One region of the Bradyrhizobium sp. USDA 4011 genome, then DNA from elsewhere that is predicted to be linked to it. Evidence: predicted binding sites of a transcription regulator. Region 1 holds the regulator's gene; each other region holds the start of a gene.
The links. The regulator LexA, encoded in region 1, represses DNA repair genes until DNA is damaged. The targets are predictions, from matches to a motif close to TGTTCNNNNTGTGTTCNG.

Region 2: the regulator LexA is predicted to act here: its motif matches at 4,618-4,635, upstream of ACVW1C_RS22410 (DNA recombination protein RmuC).
Region 3: the regulator LexA is predicted to act here: its motif matches at 3,330-3,347, upstream of ACVW1C_RS17535 (helicase-related protein).

The regions. Positions count from the first base shown of each region.
Region 1 covers NZ_JBSSGG010000001.1:8,295,433-8,303,396, forward strand. Annotated here, with positions in the region: gene ACVW1C_RS39425 (ComEC/Rec2 family competence protein) at 1-1,209, shown strand, start outside; gene ACVW1C_RS39430 (hypothetical protein) at 1,206-1,433, opposite strand; gene ACVW1C_RS39435 (hypothetical protein) at 1,579-2,007, opposite strand; gene lexA (transcriptional repressor LexA) at 2,265-2,969, opposite strand; gene ACVW1C_RS39445 (molybdopterin molybdotransferase MoeA) at 3,201-4,412, opposite strand; gene ACVW1C_RS39450 (HAD family hydrolase) at 4,426-5,064, opposite strand; gene ACVW1C_RS39455 (His/Gly/Thr/Pro-type tRNA ligase C-terminal domain-containing protein) at 6,025-6,357, opposite strand; gene ACVW1C_RS39460 (ABC transporter substrate-binding protein) at 6,527-7,537, shown strand; gene ACVW1C_RS39465 (hypothetical protein) at 7,815-7,964, shown strand.
Region 2 covers NZ_JBSSGG010000001.1:4,779,019-4,786,982, forward strand. Annotated here, with positions in the region: gene ACVW1C_RS22385 (DNA polymerase III subunit gamma/tau) at 1-115, shown strand, start outside; gene ACVW1C_RS22390 (YbaB/EbfC family nucleoid-associated protein) at 137-457, shown strand; gene recR (recombination mediator RecR) at 458-1,063, shown strand; gene ACVW1C_RS22400 (hypothetical protein) at 1,210-1,638, shown strand; gene ACVW1C_RS22405 (AmpG family muropeptide MFS transporter) at 1,680-3,056, opposite strand; gene ACVW1C_RS22410 (DNA recombination protein RmuC) at 3,378-4,586, opposite strand; gene def (peptide deformylase) at 4,757-5,284, shown strand; gene fmt (methionyl-tRNA formyltransferase) at 5,451-6,386, shown strand; gene truA (tRNA pseudouridine(38-40) synthase TruA) at 6,386-7,123, shown strand; gene dapE (succinyl-diaminopimelate desuccinylase) at 7,187-7,964, opposite strand, start outside.
Region 3 covers NZ_JBSSGG010000001.1:3,751,910-3,759,873, forward strand. Annotated here, with positions in the region: gene ACVW1C_RS17535 (helicase-related protein) at 1-3,118, opposite strand, end outside; partial or broken gene ACVW1C_RS17540 (DUF3108 domain-containing protein) at 3,734-4,565, opposite strand; gene rpmB (50S ribosomal protein L28) at 4,917-5,225, shown strand; gene ACVW1C_RS17550 (DNA methyltransferase) at 5,278-6,177, shown strand; gene ACVW1C_RS17555 (DUF262 domain-containing protein) at 6,077-7,051, shown strand; gene ACVW1C_RS17560 (hypothetical protein) at 7,409-7,606, opposite strand.

The sequences.
Region 1 (7,964 bases):
ACCCAGCGGTCGTTCTTCATGACGGCGGTGGTGCTGATCGCGGTGATCGTCGACCGCCGCGCGATCACCTTCCGCACGCTGGCGGTGGCGGCGCTGATCGTGCTCGCGATCGCGCCGGAAGCGCTGGTGCATCCGAGCTTTCAGATGTCGTTTGCGGCAACGCTCGGGCTGGTGGCGCTGGTGCAGATCGGGCTGCCGAACCTGCTGGCATCGCCCGATCATTCGGCGACCGCGCGCCTTGCGCTGTGGGGCGGGCGCGAGCTCACGATGCTGATGCTGGCCTCGCTGGTGGCGGGGCTCGCGACGACGCCCTACGCCGCGTTCCATTTCCACCGCGTGACGCCCTACGGGCTGCTCGCGAACCTTGCGGCGATGCCGGTGGTGTCGGCGGTCGTGATGCCGGCCGGCCTGCTCGGGCTGCTCGCAATGCCGTTCGGCTTCGACGGCGTGTTCTGGGCGATCATGGGGTTCGGCATCGACTGGATGATCCTGGTGACGCAATGGGTCGCAGCGCTGCCGGGCGCGGTCGGCCGGATGGCGGCGTTCGGGATCGGGCCGCTGATCGTCGCAAGCGCGGGCCTCGTCCTGCTCGGACTGTTGCGGACGCCGCTGCGCTGGTCGGGTGCGGTGCTGCTGGTGGCGGCATCGGTCTGGGCGTTGCGGGTGCCGCAGCCGGACGTGCTGGTCTCCGCCGACGGCCGCAATGTCGCGGTGCGGGGCGGCGACGGCCGGTTGCATCTGATGCACAGCGCGAAGGACGCCTTCCTCGTCAAGGAGTGGCTGGCGGCGGATGCTGACGCGCGGACTGCCACGGATTCCTCGCTCGGCGAGGGCGTCTCGTGCGATCCGAGCGGCTGCGTGACCCAAGGGCCGGGCGGCGCCTTCGTCGCGCTGGCGAGCCGGCCGGAGGCGTTGGCCGACGACTGCGACCGTGCGGCACTGATCGTGACCGCGCGGCCGGCACCGCGGGACTGCGCGGCCTCGGTGATCGAAGCCGAGCGGCTGCGGCGCCACGGCGCGCTGGTGCTGCGGCGCATCAGGGACGGCTACGCCATCGATGCGGTCAAGCCCGGAGGGATCGACCGGCCGTGGTCGCCAGCGGTTCCCGGCGATGGCGAGAGCGAGACGACGCTGCGCGCGCCCGCCAGCGCTCCGCGGCCCGCCGTCGATGCGACGCCGGCCGAGACCGATTTGCAGGGCGAGGATTAGCCGTTGTCGGGTGAGGGGCCGGTCGGCAGCTCGAACAGGCCGAGATGGTATTCGTCGGAGTCGGGGCCGGCGTCAGGCTTCTTGACGAGGGTGAAGGAAGCCTCGGGGAAATGCTCCCAGACCTTCAGGTCGTCAGCCGTCACCGTCAGCCAGCCGAACCGGAACATGTAGCGGCCCGGCTCCGTGACGCGTCCAGCCTTTTGCCATGTGACCTTGTCGACCACCACGCACGTCCTCCGTGCCCGATGATGCGCCAAGGCGCGCGCCGACGCAATTCTCCAACCGCGCCCCGGAACCCGACGTCCGGGGTCGCTCGAAATCGCTTAGGTCATCCGCCGCTGAACAGCTCATTCCGCGGCGACGATGCGCTCAACCCAAAAACAGCGACGCAAATGCGGAGGGCCGCCGCTCCACAACCTTCGGCTTCTGCTCGACCAGCGGATGCAGTGCCGGCAATTGCAGCACGCTGACACGTTGTCCCTCGACGAGCTGGGTCACCAGCACATGGCTGCCGTCGGGGAATTCGACCGCGTCATGATGGCGATCGGGAACGTCGGGCTCGACTTCGTTGAACACGCCGACGCGGAAGTTCATCGTCTTGGTCCAGATCCAGCGGCTGTCGTAGCGAACGTTCTCGGCGAAAGCGAGCTCGGTGCCCGGCAGCATGCAGACCGCGACAGTGGGATCGGTCTCCGAAGCAAAGCCGCGGGTCGACGTCCCGCGGAAAGTCGTGGTGATTAGCGTCTCTCCAACAATGGCGGGGCGCGACGCCACGGCGTGCAGACTGTAGTCACACATCGGATGGCTCCTCTAATCGAGGTAGCGACCAGTGCCTCTCCTTGAGGCATAGGGCCTCTACCAGAGTGGACGATAGCGAACGAGTGTCTCCTCGTTTCTGGGCGATTGTACGACTGGTCGCCCAACGCCTCCGATCACAAACACGCGACGCTGCGTGAGAGGTATCGGAGCGCATCGGGCAAACAGCACGTTACGCTATCATTCAAGGAACGATCCGATGTGTCGCTCGTTCCCGGCCGCCGCAAGTATTTGGAAATTCAGTATTTGCGATAGAGGCCGATCAGCTTGCCCTGGATGCGGACCCGGTTCGGCGGCAGGATGCGCACTTCATAGGCGGTGTTGGCCGGCTCCAGAGCGATTGATGCGCCGCGGCGGCGGAAGCGCTTCAGGGTGGCTTCCTCCTCGTCGATCAGCGCCACCACGATGTCGCCGGTGTTGGCGACGTCGTTGCGCTGGATCAGCGCCATGTCGCCGTCGAGGATGCCGGCATCAACCATCGAGTCGCCGCGCACTTCCAGCGCATAGTGCTCGCCGGAGCCTAGCATGTCGGGCGGTACGCTGATGGTGTGGCTACGGGTCTGCAGCGCCTCGATGGGCGTACCGGCGGCGATCCGGCCCATCACGGGGACCGCGACCGGACGGTTGCCGTCGTCCTCGGTGACCGGCGGCGTGCTGGTGCGCTTGCCGAGGGTGCCTTCGATCACGCTCGGGGTAAAGCCGCGGCGGCCGTTGCCGCCGCCGGCCGAGAGTTCTGGCAGCTTGATGACCTCGATGGCGCGGGCGCGGTTGGGCAGGCGGCGGATGAAGCCGCGCTCTTCCAGCGCAGTGATCAGGCGGTGGATTCCGGACTTCGAGCGCAGGTCGAGCGCATCCTTCATCTCGTCGAACGAGGGCGGTACGCCGGCCTCTTTCAGACGTTCATTGATGAAACGCAGAAGTTCGTACTGTTTGCGCGTGAGCATCTCGAGTATTCCCCCGGTTGGTAGCGTCGTTCGATTCCGAGACTTTTCAGGCGGGGCCAGTCCTCAGGAGCACGGTGCTCATCACAAGCGCTCCCTCGCGGCCTCCCATTTGTACACACCAGTACTCGAAACAAATCATGAACGGACACTATATGTTCGATATGTGTTCCGCAACCACTTAATTTCCGGTGAACGCATCCGGCAACGCACAATCCGCGGGCTGTGCGAGCCTCACTCAGGCAGCATCAGGATCTCGCATTCGCTGCCTTTGCCGGCGGCAGGCGCAAACGGCGGACGCACGAGAAGTGCCTGTGCCGCAGCGAGATTCCCGAGCAGCGACGAGTCCTGCTGCATCACAGGCGTTGCGATCAGCGTGCCGTCCGCGCGCTCCTCGAGGCGCGCGCGCAGATAGTCCTCGCGCTGGTCGTTGGCGGCGAGGTCGCGGCCGAGCAGGGCGCTGGCACGGACGTGATGGACGGTCTTTCGCCCGCTTAGCGCCCGAATCAACGGCACCAGAAACAGGAAGGCGCAGACATAGGAGGACACCGGATTGCCGGGCAGGCCGATCACCCGCATCGCGCCGAGCCGGCCATGCATCATCGGCTTGCCGGGCCGCATCGCGATCCGCCAGAACGCCATCTCGACGCCCTCGGCCTCAAGCGACTGCTTGACCAGGTCGTGGTCGCCGACCGAGGCGCCGCCGGTCGTGATCAGGATGTCGGCACCGGTCTCGCGGGCCCGGCGGATACCGGCGGTGGTGGCCTCCACAGTGTCGGCGGCAATCCCGAGATCGACGGTTTCGGCGCCTTCGGCGCGCGCCAGCGCACGCAGCGCATAGCCGTTGGAATAGACGATCTGGCCAGGGCCGGGCGCCGAGCCCGGCATCACCAGTTCGTCGCCGGTCGCCAGCACCGCGACCTTGGGACGGCGGTGCACCGCGAACTCCGGATGGTTCATGGCGGCCGCAAGCGACAGCGCGCGATCGGAGAGGCGGCTGCCGGCCGCGAGCAGCACGTCGCCTTCACGGAAATCGACGCCGGCCGGGCGGATGTGCCGCCCGGCGGTTGCGGCCTCGCTGATCGTGATGTGATCGCCGTCGACGGCGGTGTCTTCCTGGATGATGACGGCGTCGGCGCCATCGGGGATCACGCCGCCGGTGAAGATCCGCACCGCTTCGCCGGCGCCGACCGTGCGCTCGAACGGCCGGCCGGCGGCGACTTCGCCGATCACCCTGAGCCGGGCCTTCAGAACACCAGCGTCGGCCGCGCGCACGGCGTAGCCGTCCATCGCCGACATCGGCTGCGGCGGCTGGGTGCGCCGGGCGGCGAGGTCGCGGGCCAGGGTGCGGTGGTAGGCGGCATCGAGCGCGACCATCTCCTCCGGCAGCGGTTCGGCGCCGGCGAGGACGGCGGACAGGGCATCGGCAACCGGCATCAGGGCCACGCTCGGAGCTCCTTCAATCCAAATGTTCAATACCAAGTGCAGTCAGAGCCCTCGCCACGTCATCCGTCGATGTCACGTGGATGGCATGAAGGCCGCGCGCCCGCGCGCCCTCGATGTTGGCGGCCAGGTCGTCGAAGAACAGGATCCGCGACGCCGGCACACCAATCTCCCTTACCACATGATCGTAGGCCTCGGCGTCGGGTTTCCGAAAGCCGATCGTCGAGGACAGGAAGACGGTACGGAAATGGCTGAGCAGCTCGGCATGGATGACCGAGAAATGCGCGACGTGGGCCGGATTGGTGTTGGAAAAGGCGTAGAGCGGCATCCGCCTGGCGGCGGTGGCGAGCAGGGGGGCAATCCCCGGCATCTCGCCGGTGAAGATCGCATTCCAGCCTTCCAGAAACTGCGTATGGGTGAGGTTGATGCCGAGCGTCCGGCGCAGGTTTTCGAAGAACGCCGCATCGTCGATCCGGCCGATCTCGTGATGCTTGAAGCTGTCGTCGACGACAAAGCGCGTGGCGAGGTCGGCCGGCGCGCAGCCGGCATGCTGCGCCCAGTGCGCCATCACCTTCTCGAAGTCGATGTCGAGCACGACGCGGCCGATATCGAACAGCAGCACGTCGACGGAATCGGGGGAGAGTTGCGAGGTCATTGCGTGAAACCGTGTACGAGAATTGCGGGCGGGCGGCAATGTCCCCGATTTGTGCGGCAGGCACGCGACCAAGGTGCTGACGTTGGCCCCGCTCGGTCCATTCTCACGCAGTGTCATCACCCGCGCGCATGCGGGCGATCAAGTATTCCACAGGCGCTGGTGCTCGAGCCGAGAGGCCGCGGCGTAAAGGCAGAGAGCTCGGGGTATGACCACAGGTGTAACGGGAGCCGCTTCATGGGCACTCGTCAGTTGCACACTGCGCGTCCTCCGCATCTCGACCCACGTTCGTGACGATCGCGAAGCGCCCCTCGATCGGGTGAGACGGGCGAAGCATACAGTAGGCCGTACTTCTGAAAGAGCGAAACATCTTTATCGCGGGGCTTGCGCCGTCGGGCAAATCAATGATTGGACCTTGCGCGCTTTCGGTGCGTCAAGCGGCCTGCTGCTTGCCGGGCAGACCTCTCAGATCCTGGAAAGCGCCAAGCCGAGGTAGGCGATGAGCGCGCCGGTGCTGAGAATGACGACGACGAGCGCCTGCTCCGAACGTGCCTGCAGGGTTTTTCGGCTCACGGCGATGACGCTCCATCCTTCAAGATCATGCTCTCCAACTCACGTCGGCTGTTATCCGTTCCGGTTCCAGCCGGGAACTTTCCTCAATGTCAGCCCTCGCGTTCCAGGCCAGAAACGCGCAACGCCGCCCGCATTGAAATACGACGGGCGGCGTTGGTTCTAGCCCCAGGAGGAATGGCAAAATCCTGGCGTTATCGATACGCGCGAGCGAGCAATAAGGTTCAGTCTTCGATCCGTATGAATCCGGTACTCCAAAGGAGCAAAGGAAAGCGCCAGGGCGAGGTCTAGGATGGTGTGATCAAGTTGCTCTGGCCTCAGCGTGTACCCCCTCGCTGGGGCCTTTCTTTGCGCCGCGGACCCTGCGGCGCCGGGGCTGCGCGCAGCGAGTTTTCAGTCAACGACCTGACCCGGACAAGCACGCTGTCGAAGCGCCCGGACGGCGTCATCCAGCGGCAAAACGGAAACGGCTCCGGCGCGCTCGCGGAGGCTCACGGTGCCTTGTTGCGCCTCGCGCTGCCCGACGACGGCCACAATTGGGATGCTCGCCTCATGCGCGGCAACGATGCGCCGCGACAGGGTGTCGGCGCTGGCAAACGGGACGCCCCTGATGCCTTCCGCTTCGAATGCATCGCGGACCTTGACCGCGTAATCGGAGTAATCACGCGAGACCCGGAGCGACCGCAACCTGGTCGAGAGAGCGGCCCCGGATATCGCCGCGCCCATCCAGGCTGCGGTTCGTCGTCGGATGTTGTTTTCTGCGCCAAGCCGTCAATCCTTGGAACGGCCTTTCGCGCGCGCGGCGAAAAACGAAATAGCGTCTCATATACATCGGCGGGTTTTCTCTTAAGCTTGCGGCGTAGCGATTGCTGATCAGGAGCCTGCGCCGGTGACCATGCCATCCTCTCTCTCTCGACGTTCCGCGCTCGGCGTGCTCGCCGGAAGCTTGATTGCCGGCGGCGTGCGTGCGGAGACCGCGGCGGGTGGGGGCGCCGATCTCGGCGGCGTCACGCTGCGCGTGGCGTATTACAAGGGTGGCTGGCGTCCGCTGCTGCAGGCCGGCGGCGAGGACAAGACGCCCTACAAGATCGAATGGAAGGAGCTCAACAACGGCGTGCTCCACATCGAGGCCCTGAACGGCGATGCGCTCGACGTCGGTTCGGGCAGCGAGATTCCCGCGATGTTTGCCGCGCGCCAGAACGCAAGGGTGCGCTTCATCGCCGTCACCGATGAGGATCTCAACATCCAGGTCACGGTGGCGGCAAAGGATGCGCCGATCCATTCGATCGCCGACCTCAAGGGAAAACGCGTCGGCTATGTGCGCGCGACCACGGCGCATTACTTCCTCGCGAAACAGCTCGAGGAGGCGGGGCTCGCGTTCGGCGATATCGAGGCGATCAATCTGACGCCGTCCGACGGCTACTCGGCGTTCGCCTCCGGCAAGCTCGATGCCTGGGCGATCTATGGCTACAACGGGCAGCTCGCGATCGCCAAGCAGGGCGCGCGGCTGCTCAAGACCGGCGTCGGCTATCTCTCGGGCAATTTCCCGATCTACGCCAATCCGAAGGCGGTCGACGATCCGCTGCGCCACGCGGCCGTGAGCGATCTGCTGCTGCGGATCCAGCGCGCCTATGCGTTCGCCAACAAGAATTTTCCCCTCTATGCGGCGGCGCAGGTGGCCGAAACCCATCTGCCGTTGCAGGACATTCTCGACCAGTTCGGCCGCCGCAGCGGCGACTTCTCGCTGGCTGGTGTAACGCCTGATGTGCCGGAGACCCACCAGAAGGTCGCCGACACCTTCCTCAAGCTCGGCGTGCTCGACGCCCGCGCCGAGGTTGGACAATTCTGGGATACGAGCTTCAACGATGCGATCGCCGCGGGCGCAGCAAGGCTTGCGCGGAGTTGACGGCTGTCGTGACGATGTAGCCCATATGGGATAGGTAATGGACGGGCAGGTTCCCGCAGATCTCGCCATTCCGGATGAGAAAGTTCCAGCATGGCCGCGCGCGGCCGTGCTGTGCTGCCATGCGGACCGGAGAGCTTGCAGGCCGCGCCAGATCCGTACGATGATCATTTAGACCACGTTGAATCGAACGCAGGTCGGCCCCGGCAGCGTGTCCCGGGGCCAGTTTTGTTCCCAGCTGATAATTGTCGCTCATGCGGATTGTTGCTCGGAGCTGAAATTGAATCACGACACGCTGGCCAAGCTCACCGTCACCATCATCGTGCTGGCCGCGCTGCTGGTGTGGCGCGTTGCCGACCAGAGGAAAGGGATCGCATGCGGGGTCAACTGCCCGACGGATCTGTCGGCGAACCGCAAGCCCGCTCAATAG
Region 2 (7,964 bases), 3.5 Mb from region 1:
GGCCCGCTTCCCCGGCACCAAGGTGGTCGAGGTCCGCCGCCTTGCCGCCGAGGTTCCGGCGGCTGACGCGACCGGCGAAGACCCGATTGAAACTTCCGACAGCGACGACGATTGATCTGGCGATAGGAACGCACCCATGGCTGATTTTCTCGGCATGATGAAGCAGGCAGCGCAGCTGCAATCCAAGATGCAGGCGATGCAGGACGAGCTCGGCAATGTCGAGGTCGAGGGCATCTCCGGCGGCGGCCTGGTTGCCGTGCGCATGACCGCGAAGATGGAAGTGAAGGGCATCAAGATCGATCCGTCGCTGATGAAGCCGGAGGAGCGCGAGGTGCTCGAGGATCTGCTGGTCACCGCGCTGGGCGACGCGCGTCGCAAGGCCGAGACCGCGATGCAGGAGAAGATGATGGCGCTTACCGGCGGGCTCGGCCTGCCGCCGGGATTTGGTCCGACCTAAATGGCTGCGAGCGTTGCCGGCCCCGAGATTGAACGCCTGATCCAGTTGCTGGCGCGGCTGCCGGGCTTAGGGCCCCGTTCGGCGCGGCGCGCGGCGCTGCATCTGATCAAGAAGCGCGAGGCCTTGATGACGCCGCTCACTGCGGCGCTGCAGGTCGCGATCGACAAGATCCAGGTCTGCAAGACCTGCGGAAATATCGATACACAAAACCCCTGCACGGTCTGCACCGATCCACGCCGCGACCCCTCGATCATCGTCGTGGTCGCCGATGTCGCCGATCTCTGGGCGCTGGAACGCGCCAATGCGACCAATGGACGCTATCATGTGCTCGGCGCAACGCTGTCGCCGCTCGACGGTGTCGGCCCGCAGGATCTCACCATCGATCAGCTGGTGGCGCGCGCACATGCGCCCGAGGTCAGCGAGATCATTCTGGCGCTCAATGCCACCGTCGACGGCCAGACCACCGCGCATTACATCACCGACCTCCTGTCGGAGGCCAATGTGCGGGTGACGCGGCTGGCGCATGGCGTGCCGGTCGGCGGAGAGCTTGATTACCTCGATGAAGGTACGCTATCGGCTGCGATGCGGCAGCGGACGCTGTTCTAGCGCGCGCTCGAAGGCCGGACGCACCGGCGTTTGCCGGGCGATCCTTCATAAGTCGAAAAGATCGCACTGAAACAAAACGATAGGGTGGATGACGATTCGGGGACGGTCATCCACGCTCTGACGAATCAAGTACGGAACCACTGCAAATGACGATACACCGATTCGGCGTACGCCTGGGCGTTGCGCTTCTGGCGGTCACCTTCGCCGCGCCCTGTGCAATCGCGCAGCAGAGCGACGCGCCGCAGAAGCCCGGCAAGATGATCCGGGCCGGCGACGTGCTGTCGGGAGAACTCGGCGTCATGAAGGTGCGCGACACCAAGCATCGCGGCAAGCGCGTCGCGACCTACCAGATCACCAGCGAGCCGCGCCGCCTGCCGCCGCCGAACGGTCTCTGCAACCTCGAAACCGGGCCGGAAACTTTTCAGCTGATTCCGACCAACGACGCCCAGGCCGCGCAGCTCAAGAGCCTCTCCGGCAAGGCCATCTCGGTGAAGGTCGACGAGATCGCCTGCGCAAAGGATGCCGGCGAGATGAGCGAAGCCATCGTCACCAAGTGGAGCGTGGTGGCGAAGTAGCTGCGTCAGCGGAGGCGGCAAGCCGGGTGATGACAGCGGAGCTAAACCCTCACCGGCCCCAGCTCATCGAAATGCCCGCGCCGCTGCAGCCAGGCGAGCAGGATCAGGCTCGGGATCGCGACCAGCACGCAGATCACGAAGAACATTTGCCAGCCGACGGCCTTCGCCACATAGCCCGCGCCCGATGACAGATAGGTGCGGCCGACCGCGGCGAGCGCCGTGAGCAGCGCATACTGGGTCGCGGTGTGCAGCGGATTGCGGCATAGCGCCGAAAGGTAGGCGACGAAGATCACGGTTCCGATCGCGCTGGTGAAATTCTCCGCGGTGATCGCAAGCGCCAGCGCCCATTGATCGACGCCGACATGCGCGAGCCAGGAGAACGAGAGATTGGCGACCGCCTGCAGCACGCCGCCGATCCACAGGCTGGTCGCCAGCGAATAACGCCGCGCCACGAAGCCGCCGGCAAAGCCGCCGATCAAGGTTGCGGCAAGGCCGACACCCTTCACGATCGCGGCGTAATCGACCTTGGAAAAGCCGATGTCGATCACGAACGGCGCGGTCATGGTGCCCGAGAAGGCGTCGGTGAACTTGAACAGCACCACGAAGGCGAGCGCCGCCAATGCGTCCTTGCGGCTGAGGAACTCGGAGAATGCGCCGAGCGCCGCGTGCAGGACGCGTTCGGCGGCGTTCTGCGCATGCGTGGCCGCCTCCGCGCCTTTCGATTGCGCAGGCTCGGTCGCAGCCAGCGCCGTGACGATGCCGATCGCGACCAGCGCGGCCATCACCACATAGCCCCACATCCATGCCGACGGGCGCGCGACGCCGGCGGTTTCGAAACCGCTGACGATGAACAGCGCGCCTGCGGTGGAGACCAGCATGCCGACGCGATAGGCCGCGACATAGGATGCCATCCCGGCGGCCTGCTCGCTTTCAGGCAGGCTTTCGACGCGGAAGGCATCGACCACGATGTCCTGCGTCGACGAAGCGGTGGCGACCAGCAGCGCGGCGAAGGCCGCGAACCATGGCGATCGCGCGGGATCGGCCAGCGCCAGCACCAGGATCGTCGCGATCAGCAACAGCTGCGAGAGCAGCAGCCAGCCGCGGCGCCGACCGAAGACCTGCGTGAACAGCGGCACGTGCAGCGCGTCGACCAGTGGCGCCCAGAGGAATTTCAGCGTGTAGGGCGTGCCGATCAGCGCGAGCAGCCCGATGGTGCCGAGATCGACCCCGGCTTCCTTCATCCAAACCTGCAGCGTCGAGCCCGATAGTGCCAGCGGCAGGCCCGAGGAGAAGCCCAGCAGCAACACGATCAGCACCCGCGGCTGCAAATACACCGCGAAGCTGTCGCGCCACGAGGTGGGGGCGGGCTTTGGTTCCGGCCTTGCAGTCGCGTCCGACGTCGCTTCAGGTGCTGTCATAGATGAGGTGTTACCAGATTCGGCAGCAAAAAGACTGTCATCGCCCGGCGGGTGACGACACCGAAAGCTTGGCGCGGATGCCACATCGGTGTCGTCCCTGCGAAAGCAGGGACCCATAACCACCAATGGTGATTGGTGGGCGATGTCGGAACGACGAGCCCCTTCAACAACGAAAGCCGCGGCGTATGGGTCCCTGCTTTCGCAGGGACGACAGGTGGAGATAATCTGGTTCCCACCTTCGTCTGTCGTCGACCGGCTTCACCGGGCCGCGGTCAAGTCGGACGATGACCGCGATTATGCGGTGAAATCGCGGTTCGACACTCACTCCCCCGCCTGCAGTTTGCGCGGGGCAGGGAACAGCTCGGGCGCGCTGGGTTTCACGAACCGCGGCACCTCGATCGGGGTCTCGGACTTGCTGAAGTCGAGTTCCTCGATGCGGCCGGCGCGCTTCTCGATCTTGTCGGCCGAGATCAGGATCTGCCTGACGTCCTCGTTGACCTGGCCGAAGTGATTTTGCAGCTTGAGCACGCGCTCGCGCAGGCGACCGAGATCGTCGCCGAGATGCATCACCTCGTTGCGGATCTGGTCGGCGGCGTCGCGGATGCGGGCGTCCTTCAGGATCTGCTGCATCACCTGGATCGCCAGCATCAAGAGCGAGGGCGACACCAGCACGACGCGGGCGCGATAGGCCTTCTGGACCACGTCGTCGAAGCCGTCATGGATTTCGGCGTAGACCGATTCCGACGGCACGAACATCAGCGCGGTGTCCTGGGTCTCGCCCGGGATGAGGTATTTCTCCGCGATGTCGCTGACATGCTTCAGCACGTCGGCGCGCAGCCGCTGGCTGGCGAATTTGCGTTCCTCGTCGCTGCGCGCGTCGTGCAGCGCGGTCATGGCCTCCAGCGGAAACTTCGCGTCGATGCAGAGCGGGCGTTGGTCGGGCAGGAACACGACGCAGTCCGGCCGCTTGCCCGTGGTCAGCGTGTACTGGAACTCGAACGAGCCCTTCGGCATGCCGTCCTGGACGATCGCCTCCATCCGCGCCTGGCCGAAGGCGCCGCGCGATTGCTTGTTGGCGAGCACGTCGCGCAAGGTCGTGACCTGGGTGGTGAGCTCGTTGAGGTTCTTGTGCGCGTGATCGATGATGCCGAGCCGCTCATGCAGCACGCGCAGCGAATCCATCGTGTTGCGCGTGGTCTGTTCCATCGATTGGACGACCCGGTGGGTCACCGAATCCAGCCGCTCGTTGACGGCACGGGCCATCTCGGCCTGACGGCCGGCCAGTGCCTGCCCCATCGCGTCGACCCGTCCCGAGGCCTCGCTCTGGGCCCGTAGCATGTCGGCGAGCCGCTCCTCCAGCTCGTCGGCGCGAACGGCCTGGGCCATCGCGAGTTCCGCGCCGCGCCGGCTGGCGCGCGCAATCACCACGGCGATGGCGAGCAGCAGGATCAGCGCCAGCGCGCCAAGGCCGATCAACGCGTCGGAGACACGGACGGGGAGGTCGCCAATCGTGAGCAGAATCTCGTTCATGCCATCAGTTGTAGCCGATTCGGCACCGTCATCGAACGAAAAGGGAACATTTATGGTAAACCCTCCCTTAAATTTCCTGGTTAACGTTGCGTGAAGAAACGTGGTTAAGGCCGCCTTAACCGGTTCCTGAGCGCATTGACCCCATGAAGTCAGCAGCTTAAATCGCCGCCATGGCATTACGAGAAATCATCATCCTGCCGGACAAGCAGTTGCGTCTGGTGTCGAAACCGATCGAGAAGGTGACGCCGGAGATCCGCAAGCTCGCCGACGACATGCTCGAGACCATGTATGACGCGCCCGGCATTGGGCTGGCGGCGATCCAGGTCGCGCAGCCGCTGCGGCTGATCACCATGGACCTCGCCAGGCGCGACGATAACGGCGAGACCACGCCGCAGCCGCGGGTGTTCATCAACCCGGAGATCATCTCGCATTCGGAAGAGCTGTCGGTCTACGAAGAGGGCTGCCTGTCGATCCCCGAATATTACGAGGAGGTCGAGCGCCCGGCGCGGGTCCGTCTGCGCTTCACCGACCTCGACGGCAAGCTGCACGAGGAGGATGCCGAGGGGCTCTACGCCACCTGCATCCAGCACGAGATCGACCATCTCAACGGTGTGCTGTTCGTGGACTATCTGTCGAAGCTGAAGCGCGACCGCGTTTTCAAGAAATTCGAGAAGGCCGCCAAGCGCGCGGCGGAGTGACGCAGTCGCTTCCCTGGACGCGCCATGGCCGGGCTTGACCCGGCCATCCACGTCTTGCTTCGCTGATACGAAAGACGTGGATGCCCGGGGCCTCTGATGCGAAGACGCGCTTCGCGCTTGAGCCCGTGCATAACGGAGCACTCCAAATGCCATCGAGCCCTGTCTGATGCCTCTCCGTCTGATCTTCATGGGCACGCCCGACTTCGCGGTGCCGACGCTGCTGGAGCTGGTGGCCCATGGCCACGAGGTCGTGGCGGTCTATACCCGCGCGCCGAAGCCGGGCGGGCGGCGCGGCCTGCAGTTGCAGCCGACGCCGGTCGAGCAGGAGGCGCGCCGCCTCGGCATTCCCGTGCTGACGCCGAAGACGCTGAAGACGCCGGAGGCGCTCGAGGAATTTCGCGCGCATGACGCCGATGCAGCCGTCGTGGTCGCCTATGGCATGATCCTGCCGCAAGCGATTCTCGACGCGCCGAAGCTCGGCTGCTTCAACCTGCATGCCTCGCTATTGCCGCGCTGGCGCGGCGCCGCGCCGATCAACCGCGCCATCATGGCGGGCGACGCCGAAAGCGGCGTGATGGTGATGAAGATGGATGTCGGCCTCGACACCGGCGACGTCGCGATGGTCGAGCGGCTGCCGATCTCCGACAGCATGACGGCATCCGACCTGCACGACGCGCTGGCGCCGCTCGGCGCCGATCTGATGGTGCGCGCGATGGGCGCGCTGCAGCGTGGCGGGTTGCAGCTGACGAAGCAGAGCGAAGACGGCGTCACCTACGCCGCCAAGATCGAGAAGGCCGAGGCGCGGATCGACTGGAAGCAGCCGGCGCGTGCGGTGCTGCGGCACATTCACGGGCTTTCGCCGTTCCCCGGCGCCTGGTGCGAGCTCGTAGGCGAGGGCGAGCCGGTGCGGCTGAAAATCCTGCGCTGCGAACTGGCGAAAGGCGCGGGCGAACCGGGCGATGTGCTCGACGACAATCTTGCGATCGCCTGCGGCGATGGCGCAATCCGGATCCTCGAATTGCAGCGCGCCGGCAAGGCGCCGATGAAGGCGGCGGATTTTTTGCGCGGCACGCCGCTGAAGCCGCCGGCGCGGCTCGCCTGATGCCGCGCTACAAGCTCACCATCGAATATGACGGGACGCCGTTCTCCGGCTGGCAGATTCAGGACAATGCACCGACCGTGCAGGGCGCGCTGGAGACGGCGGTCAAGGCGATCTGCGGCGAGGACGTGCGCGTCCATGGCGCAGGGCGTACCGATGCCGGCGTGCATGCGCGCGGCCAGGTCGCGCATTGCGACGTCGCCAAGCATTTCCCGCCCGGCCGCTTTCGCGACGGGCTGAACGCGCATTTGCGGCCCAATCCGATCGGCGTGCTGGCGGCCGACATCGTGCCCGACGATTTCGAGGCGCGGTTCTCGGCGATCAAGCGGCACTATCTCTATCGCATCACCAACACCCGCGCGAACCTCGCGCTCGACATCGGTCGCGTCTGGCGCGTGCCGCGTGCGCTCGATGCCGACGCGATGCACAAGGCGGCGCAGCGGCTGCTCGGCAAGCACGATTTCACCACCTTTCGCGACACCGAGTGCCAGGCCAAGTCGCCGGAGAAGACGCTCGATCAGCTCGACGTCACGCGCGAGGGCGATGCCATCAACATCGTGACGTCGGCGCGCTCGTTCCTGCACAGCCAGGTGCGCTCGATGGTGGGATCGCTGGTCTGGGTCGGCGAGGGCCGCTGGAGCGCGGACGATCTCTTTGGTGCGCTCGCCGCCCGCAACCGTGCCGCCTGCGGCCCCGTCGCGCCGCCGGAGGGGCTATATCTGGTGCGGGTGGACTACTAGCGGCCCCAATCCCTACTGTGCATGGGGTTGTTTTCGATGTTCTTGTCCAGCCGAGCGGCTGGATCACGCAAAATACCTGTCCAGCACGCCCCGATAGATCCGCGTCAGCTTCTCCAGGTCAGCCACCGGCGTGCGCTCGTCGATCTGGTGCATGGTCTGGCCGACCAAGCCGAACTCGATCACCGGGCAATAGCTCGAGATGAAGCGCGCATCCGAGGTGCCGCCCGAGGTCGACAGCTCCGGCTTGCGGCCGGTGACCTCCTCGATCGCGGCGACCGCGAGGTCGGTGAACGGCCCGGGCTGGGTGACGAACACGTTGGAGTTCGACGGTTGCCAGTCGATATGGGCGCGGATGCGGTTGCCGCAGGCCCTCGCCAGTCGTGCGTCGACCAGCTGCCGCAGGCTCTCCTGGGTGTGGTTGTCGTTGTAGCGGATGTTGAATTTCGCCCGCGCCTGGCCGGGGATCACATTGCTCGCGGTGTTGCCGACATCGACGGTGGTGAATTCGAGGTTGCTGGCCTGGAATTGCGCGCTGCCGTGATCGAGCGGCTCGTCGCTCAGCGCGACGATCAGCCGCGAGATATCCGGTACGGGATTCGAGGCGCGGTGCGGATAGGCGACGTGGCCCTGCACGCCATCGACGATGAGCGTGCCGGATTGCGAGCCGCGCCGGCCGATCTTGATCGTGTCGCCGAGCACCTCGACATTGGAGGGCTCGCCGAGCACGCAATGGTCGAATTTTTCGCCGCGCTCGGCGCACCATTTCAACAGCTTGACGGTGCCGTTGATCGAGACGTCTTCCTCGTCCCCGGTGATCAGGAAGGAGATCGAGCCGTTTGCC
Region 3 (7,964 bases), 4.5 Mb from region 1:
CTTCGGCAGCCTGCGCGCCCTCGGCGGGCTTGTTCTGGTGACGGCCGCGGTTGCGGTCGTGACCGCGATGATGCGGACGGCGCTCGTCGGAGCGGCCGCCGGGCCGCCAGACTTCGACCATTTGCGGCTCAGCCGGCGTTTCCGCGGCGGCGGGAGCGGCCTCGGCGGGCACGGCGTCAGCGCTCGCGGTCTCCGCAGGCGCTTCGGCGGCGGGCTCTGACGGAGCCTCTGCGGCAACGGCTTCAGGCGGCGTCTTCGCAGCGGCTTCCACCGCAGGCGCGGGCTCGGCCGGCACTTCAGCAACGGGGGCTTCAGCAGCCGGCTCTTCGGCAACAGCGGGCTCATCGACCGGCGCGGCGCGCTCGACGACGGCATCCTGCTGGGTCTCGAGCACCACCGGCGTCGCTTCGCTGGCGACCACCTCGGCAAAGCCGACATCGGGCAGCAGCGCGGCCGACGGCGCGGGAACGCCGGACACCGGCTGATCGGCGGCGGCTTCGGCCTCAGGCGCAGCGGCGGCTTCCGGCGCATCCGCCACGACCGCGGCATCGACCGGCACGTCCGCGGCCGCGTCCGAAGTCGCCTCAACCGGTGGCGTCTCGGCGGCAACGGTCTCGGTGGCCTCAGCAGGCGCAACCTCGACAGCCTTCGGCGGCAGCGGCGGGCGGCGGTCCATGCGGTAGCCGAGCGCGCGCAGGATCGAGGCAAAGTCCTCTCCGGCGGAGCCGGTCAGCGAGGTCATCGCCTGCGTGACGACAAAGCCGCGGCCATCGAACGCTCCGGCGGGCTTCTCGCCCGGCGAGGTCTCGCGCCAGGCAAGCGCCGGACGGATCAGATCGGCGAGCCGCTCGAGAATGTCGACGCGCACCGCGCGCTCGCCGCACTGGCGATAGCCGAGCACGCGATAGCCGTCGCGCGGCAGGGCCTTGTCGACCGGGAACGAGGTGCGGCCGCTGGAGGCGAGATGCTGCACATTCGACAGCGCGCCCATGTCGACATTGCTCTGCTTCTCGGCCCACAGCAGCGAGGCCAGCGAGCGCGCCGCGGGCTTCAGGAGCTGCGGGAAATAGATGTGATAGGCACCGAAGCGCACGCCGTATTTGCGCAGCGCGGCGCGCGAGGGCTGGTCGAGATCCTTCATCTCGGCGGCGATCTTGCTGCGCTCGAGCACGCCGAGCGCCTCGACGAGCTGGAAGGCGATGCCGCGGGCGATGCCCTGGATATCCTCGGCCTTGGACAGTTCGAACAGCGGCCCGAGCAGCTTCTCGATATGCGTCTTGAGCCAGAGATCGAGCCTGGTCTGCACGGCTTCGCGCGAGGCGCCGGTCAGCCGCTCGTCGGAAATGATGCGCAGCCGCGGATGCAGCGCGTCGTCGGCGGCCACCAGCTTGGCCACCGCATCGCCGGTCCAGCGGATGGTGCCGTCGGAGGTCAGCACGAACTGCTCGTCGGGGGCGGCGCCCAGTTTCTCGGCACGCGTATCGATCTCGCGCGCCAGCACCTGCTGGGCGGCGGCTTGCAGCGCCTTGGCGTCGCTGCCGGCCTCGGCCGCATCAGGTGCGAAGGTGAAACCATCGAGCCGGCCTATCACGTGGCCTTCCACGATCACTTCACCGGTCTTGCCAATTTCCGTATTCAAAACTGAGTTCTCCCGCAGGCGGCGCATCAATACACTGGTCCGCCTGTCAACGAAACGCTCCGTGAGCCGTTCATGCAGCGCATCGGACAATTTATTTTCGAGATCGCGCGTGATCCCCTGCCAGTGCTCCGGGTCGTAGAGCCAGTCGGGCCGGTTGGCAACGAAGGTCCAGGTCCGGATCTGCGCGATCCGGCCCGATAGCGTGTCGATATCGCCGTCAGTCCGGTTGGCCTGGTCGACCTGGGCGGCAAACCATGCATCAGGGATACGCCCCTTTTGCATCAGGAAGCCATACAGCGTGGTCACGAGTTCGGCATGGGCGGCCGGCGACAGCTTTCGGTAGTCCGGAACCTGGCAGGCCTCCCACAGCCGCTCCACCGCGGCCGAACCATGCGCGAATTCGCGCACCTCGGCGTCGCGCGCGACGTGTTCGAGCACGCGCAGGTCCTCGGCCACCGGGGCCCGCGTCAGTGCCTCATGATTGGGCGTCAGCGCCAGCGACACCTGCAACGCGCCGAGCGAGGCGAAATCGAGCCTGGCGTTGCGCCATTGCAGCATCTTGACGCTGTCGAAGGTGTGGTTCTGCAGCGCATTGACGAGCTCCGGCTCGAACGGCGCGCAGCGGCCGGTGGTGCCGAAGGTGCCGTTGCGCGTGGCGCGCCCGGCACGGCCCGCGATCTGGGCGAATTCGGCCGGCGTCAGCCGACGGAACTGGTAGCCGTCATATTTGCGGTCGGAGGCGAAGGCGACGTGATCGACGTCGAGATTGAGCCCCATGCCGACCGCGTCGGTGGCGACGAGGTAATCGACGTCGCCGTTCTGGAACATCTCGACCTGCGCATTGCGTGTGCGGGGCGAGAGCGAGCCCAGCACCACGGCCGCGCCGCCATGCTGGCGTCGGATCAGTTCGGCGATCGCGTAGACCTCATCGGCGGAGAACGCGACGATCGCGGTGCGCCGCGGCTGCCGCGTGATCTTGCGGTCGCCGGCGAATTCGAGCTGCGAGAGCCTGGGCCGCGTGACGATCGAGGCGCCCGGCAGCAGCCGCTCGATGATCGGCCGCATGGTCGCAGCCCCAAGCAGCAGCGTCTCGTCGCGGCCGCGGCGGTTGAGCATGCGATCGGTGAACACATGCCCGCGTTCGAGATCGGCCGCGATCTGGATCTCGTCGACCGCGAGGAACGACACATCGAGATCGCGCGGCATCGCTTCTACGGTCGAGACCCAGAAGCGCGGCGCCTTCGGCTTGATCTTCTCCTCGCCGGTGATCAGCGCGACATTGTCGACGCCTGCGCGGGCCGCGACTTTGTTGTAGACCTCGCGCGCGAGCAGCCGCAGCGGCAGCCCGATCAGGCCGGACGAATGCGCCAGCATGCGCTCGATCGCCAGATGCGTCTTGCCGGTGTTGGTCGGCCCCAGCACCGCAGTGACGCCTGCGCCGGGCACGCGGTCATTTCCGAACGAAGTTGAGAAAGCCATATTTTGCAGTTGTTTCTTTACTGAAGGCGGCTGTCAGCCGTCATTGCGAACGAAGCGAAGCAATCCATTTCGCGTGCGCGTCGGCACGATGGATTGCTTCGTCGCTGCGCTCCTCGCAATGACGCGGAAATCCAGAAACTGATCGATCATGGGCATCATCTGAGGCGAATCTGTCTCACAATGCGACGCTTTCCGCGCCACCCTTAAGCTTCGGAACGAGTCCGGAACGAATCGCGCCCGAATCGGTGACTCCATTCCAGGCCTGAAACGTTCACCGCAACATCTCGGGCAGGCTGACGGCGGCGGCACTAGATCAAGTTTGAGAGGGCTCCACAAGCACGGGATATGCGGACTGAATTCCTTAAATTCCAGAGGCGACCGAGTCGAATCAGAAGCGGACAAGAGTCAACTGGATTCCATGACGATTGTTGCATTCCTTGAACCGGTCACCTTCCCTGACCCGTCAGCCCCGCGCAAAGGCTTCGCCTTTGTCGCTGGAGGAGCGCAAAGCGTGTCTCGAAGGATGCACGGCCCGGCCGGTGGCCGTCGATCCTTCGAGACGCGCGCAAGAGCGCGCTCCTCAGGATGACGGTCAAGCACTTCCGCTGCTCACCCTTACTGCGTCTTCGCCACGCGCGGCGGCGCGGCTGTGGTGACGAACGAGGTGGCTTCCAGCATGGCATGGGCCGAGCGGAGTCGGGATCGTCATGCGGAACGGCACCAGAAGGCGGGTGCCCGCGATCGGCACGAAGGCGACCTCGATGTTGCGCTGGGCGGCGAGATATTTGATGACAGGGCGATCGGGGATGTAGCCCGAGATCGGCACGAAATAGAGCGCGCAGACCAGCGCCGGGCCGTGATAGCCGCGCTCGGCCTTCACGATCTCGACCCGCTTGAAGTCGAGCTTGAGGTCGTAACGCATGCGGCCGTCGAACACGCCGGCGCCGGTGCGGCAGACATCCGGGCTCATCAATTCGGCATTGCCCGGCGCGCGCAGGAACGAGCCGGTCATCGGATCGAACACGTTCTTCTTCTGCGCCTCGGTCACCGGCAGGCGGTCGGCATCGACCGGCGGCTCCGGCTCGATCGTGGATTCCTTGATGCCGCCAGCCGCCAGCACCATCCGGATGGTCTCCGACTTCTTCGAGGTGGTGGTGGTGGCGGTGTAGGAGGTGGCGGCCAGCACGCCGTTGACGACGCGGCCCTGCGAGGCGCCCGAGCCGCTGCCGCCGGAGAATGCCTTCAGGAGGCCCGCGGTGCCGCCCTGGGCCGAGGCCGAGAAGGTGTCGTCGCCGATTTCGATGGTCCAGCTGCCCTTGCCGACCGGGATACCGGCGAGCGTCGCCTCATACTGGGCGTCGAGCCGCCCCTGTGCGCTGGCGCGCTCGGCGCAAAACAGCAAGAGGGCACCGGCGCACAGACCGACGAGCCGGCCGAGCGGGGGCAAAAGGGCAATGGCGGTGGTCACTTAACCTACCTGACGGTCCTGCTATCGGCGCTCTTTCGTCATCCATCTGGACGTTCAATTCGGCCGGACAACGCGCGCATCTGTTATGGAACCAAGACTTGCAGCCGAATACGCCCTTTATATGGTTGCCATATCCGCCGTTAAGTGGCTGGTAGCGCTTATGAACCGCCATTTCCCGCGACGGTTATGCGGCGATATAATCTTGACGCTCGGGTATTCTCCCCCTATACACCCGCGGTTCCTGGAAAATGGACGCGAATTCAAAACCCCCGCGCGGGCCGCGTGATTGCACGCGCCGCCAGAGGCGGGGATGCAATAAGGATTTTGGTAATGTCCCGGCGCTGCGAACTGACGGCCAAGGGCCCCCAGACGGGCCACAAGGTGAGCCACTCCAACATCAAGACCAAGCGGCGCTTCCTGCCGAACCTGGCCAACGTGACCTTCATCTCGGACGCGCTCGGCCGCAACGTGCGCCTGCGCGTCTCGACCAACGCGCTGAAGAGCGTCGACCACAATGGCGGCCTCGACGCCTACCTGCTCAAGGCCAAGGCCGACGTGCTGTCGCCCCGCGCCCTCGATCTCAAGCGCGCGATCGAGAAGAAGGTCGGCAAGCCGGCGTTCGTGAAGAAGGCGAGCTGAGCGCGGCCGCACACGCGGAAAGCGCGAAGAGAGTTTTGAACGGCCGGGTCGGATGACCCGGCCGTTTTTGTTTGTGGATGCAGGGCTACGTTGGAAGGCTCGCTCCATCCGGAGAGTTTACACTCAGCGTCTCAGTTTCTTACGGGCCGGCTGGCCGAAAAGAAGCAAACTTCGTAGAAGTGTCTTAGTTGGATTCGCAGGAAACGAAGCTGTGCTCGCGAGGGACCTCGATATCATTTGGCCCAAAAGGACCGTCCAAACCAATGACGCGTGGGAGCGTTTCTTCCCATATTATGCAGGATATCCTGAGCTATTCGCGTCGAAGATCATTTCCTCGGCGGGCCTTCCTCCGAATTCGCTAACGTTGGACCCCTGGAACGGAAGTGGCACAACGACATATGCAGCCTCCAGTCTCGGCTTATCGAGCGTAGGTCTCGACCTGAATCCAGCCATGGTTGTAATTGGCAGAGCTCGGCTCTTACCGGTTACTGAAGCCGATAGCTTGATTCCCATCTGCAAGAGCATTCTGTCATTCCGCGATGCTGAGAGCGACATTTCTGCGGACGAACCGCTGCTCGGGTGGTTTGGACCTGAAACCGCCAAGCATATCCGCTCCATCGAAGGAGCGATTTGCGCCCACCTAGTCGGGCCCTGGACAATCTCAGATTGTGGCCTCAAGCTAGATAACCTATCGGGGATCGCGGCCGCTTTCTATGTAGCCCTCTTTTCCGTGTGCCGCTCGGTTTGTCAGAAGTTTCGAGCAACAAATCCAACTTGGTTCAGGCACGCGAAATCTGATGAGCGTCGCGTCTCATTAACAAGACCTCGGCTGGAAGCGCTATTGCTCGATTTTGTTACGCGCATGTCCGAAACACTGCGCAACGGCGACGAGCTTAGACATCGCTCCCGAATATCAACGTCAGTTTGTTTGGAAGGAGGCACGGGAGTCTGAATTAATAGAAAGCATTCTCTTGGGCATCCCGGTCCCGAGCCTTTACATGGCCGTCAATGCGGCGGATGGGTCATGGGAGGTGGTCGACGGCGTCCAACGCTTGAGCACAATACTCCATTTCCATGGCAATCCGGGCAACCTCCAAAAGATAGGGCGCTCCGAGCCGCTGCGATTGACGGGACTCGACAAGCTGTCAAACCTGAACGGTCTAACGTTTGCTGACCTGCCTGCGCCCGTGCGAACCGGTTTTTTGAACAGGCCCATGCGGGTTACGACGCTGAACGATCGCAGCGACTTTAATGTCCGATTTGACTTGTTTGAGCGGCTTAACACTGGTGGCGTCGGCCTCCATCAACAAGAGATTCGAAATATTGTCTATCGTGGCGAGTTCAAAAACTTGCTGAGACAGCTAAGTCAAAATGCCGACTTGCGTGCTGTGCTAAAATTGTCTCGTGGAAGCCGCGACGCTCAGATGTCCGCTGAGTACGAAGAAGCAGTACTTAGGTTTTTTGCCTTCGTAGAGGGCTACGAAGATTTCGATCACAGTGTCCGCGACTTTCTGAACAGATACATGCTTGACTACGCCGCAAATGGACCTTCGCAAGACCTCATAGATCTATTCGCAAATACTCTAGCATTCGTACGGCAAGAACTGCCACGCGGCATAATCAGGGGACGCGATAGCACTCCAATCAACTTGTACGAGGCGGTAGTTGTAGGTACGGCGTTGGCGCTCCAACAGGGCAAACCACGTGCGGGCGTATTGCCTCAGCTACTGAATGACTCAAATTTGAAGGGATACACATCACAAGGCACGAATAGCCGAGCGATGGTCCGACGGCGCATTGAATACGTGCGCGACGCGCTCATTTAGCTATGTCTATTTTGACCACTGTTTCACCGGCACTAACTACGCGCTTCCGCGAAGTGCAAGACGTGCTGCTTCGACGATTATCTTAACAACGGGGTCTTCAAACTTGTGCCTTAGCTGGAGTTCAGCGAGCGCTGGACATCCTTCAGGCTTGAAGACGCACATATTGTACGGCATATTTTCCTACCTATAAGCCGTGCGCTAAAAGACGAATTCCCCTAGCGTGCCCCCCGTCCAGTCCCGCAGAGAAGATATCCTTCTTCGCTGACATCGATGCACCGACGCCGCGATCGCAGCCAGATCACACGCTCTCAATCATGATGCGTTGCATGCGCAGCGCAAATCGCACCATCGCCCCCTTCACTCCGGCGACCGCAGTCCCGGCGACGTCACCCACGCGCTGATGCGCGAGGCGGTTTCGGCCTGGCGGGCCATGCGGATCAGGCGGTCGCGTGCGACGCCGGGCGGCATGGCGCGGGCCTGGTCGCGGAGGCGGATCGATTCATCCGCAAGGCGTTGCTCCGGGGACCTGCGCGGGTCGGGAAGGCTGTTCTGCATCACGCTGCTCCATTGCATCCGAAGGCGGGAGCGCAACTGGCGTTCTCGGTCACCGGCAGTGCCGGACATTCGCGGTGATGGACGAAGACTACGCCCGCGGGGCGTGGCTTGACGGTGCACTAATGAACACAGCGAAGGAAATCGACTGCGTGGATTTGAAGGGAGTTGGCGCCACGCCGGCTAGCCCCCCGGGAGCCGGCGCCCCCGGGGGAGTGCACGGCCCTGGCTTTGGGGGCAGGAACTTGCAAGGCCGTGCAGGCCGGTAACCCAGCCCGCAACATCAAGTCGGAACCGCAGCGCAAGTTCCACCGCCGCGGCGGCCGTGCGCCAAAAAACGAATTTCGCCAGCAAGTTCAAG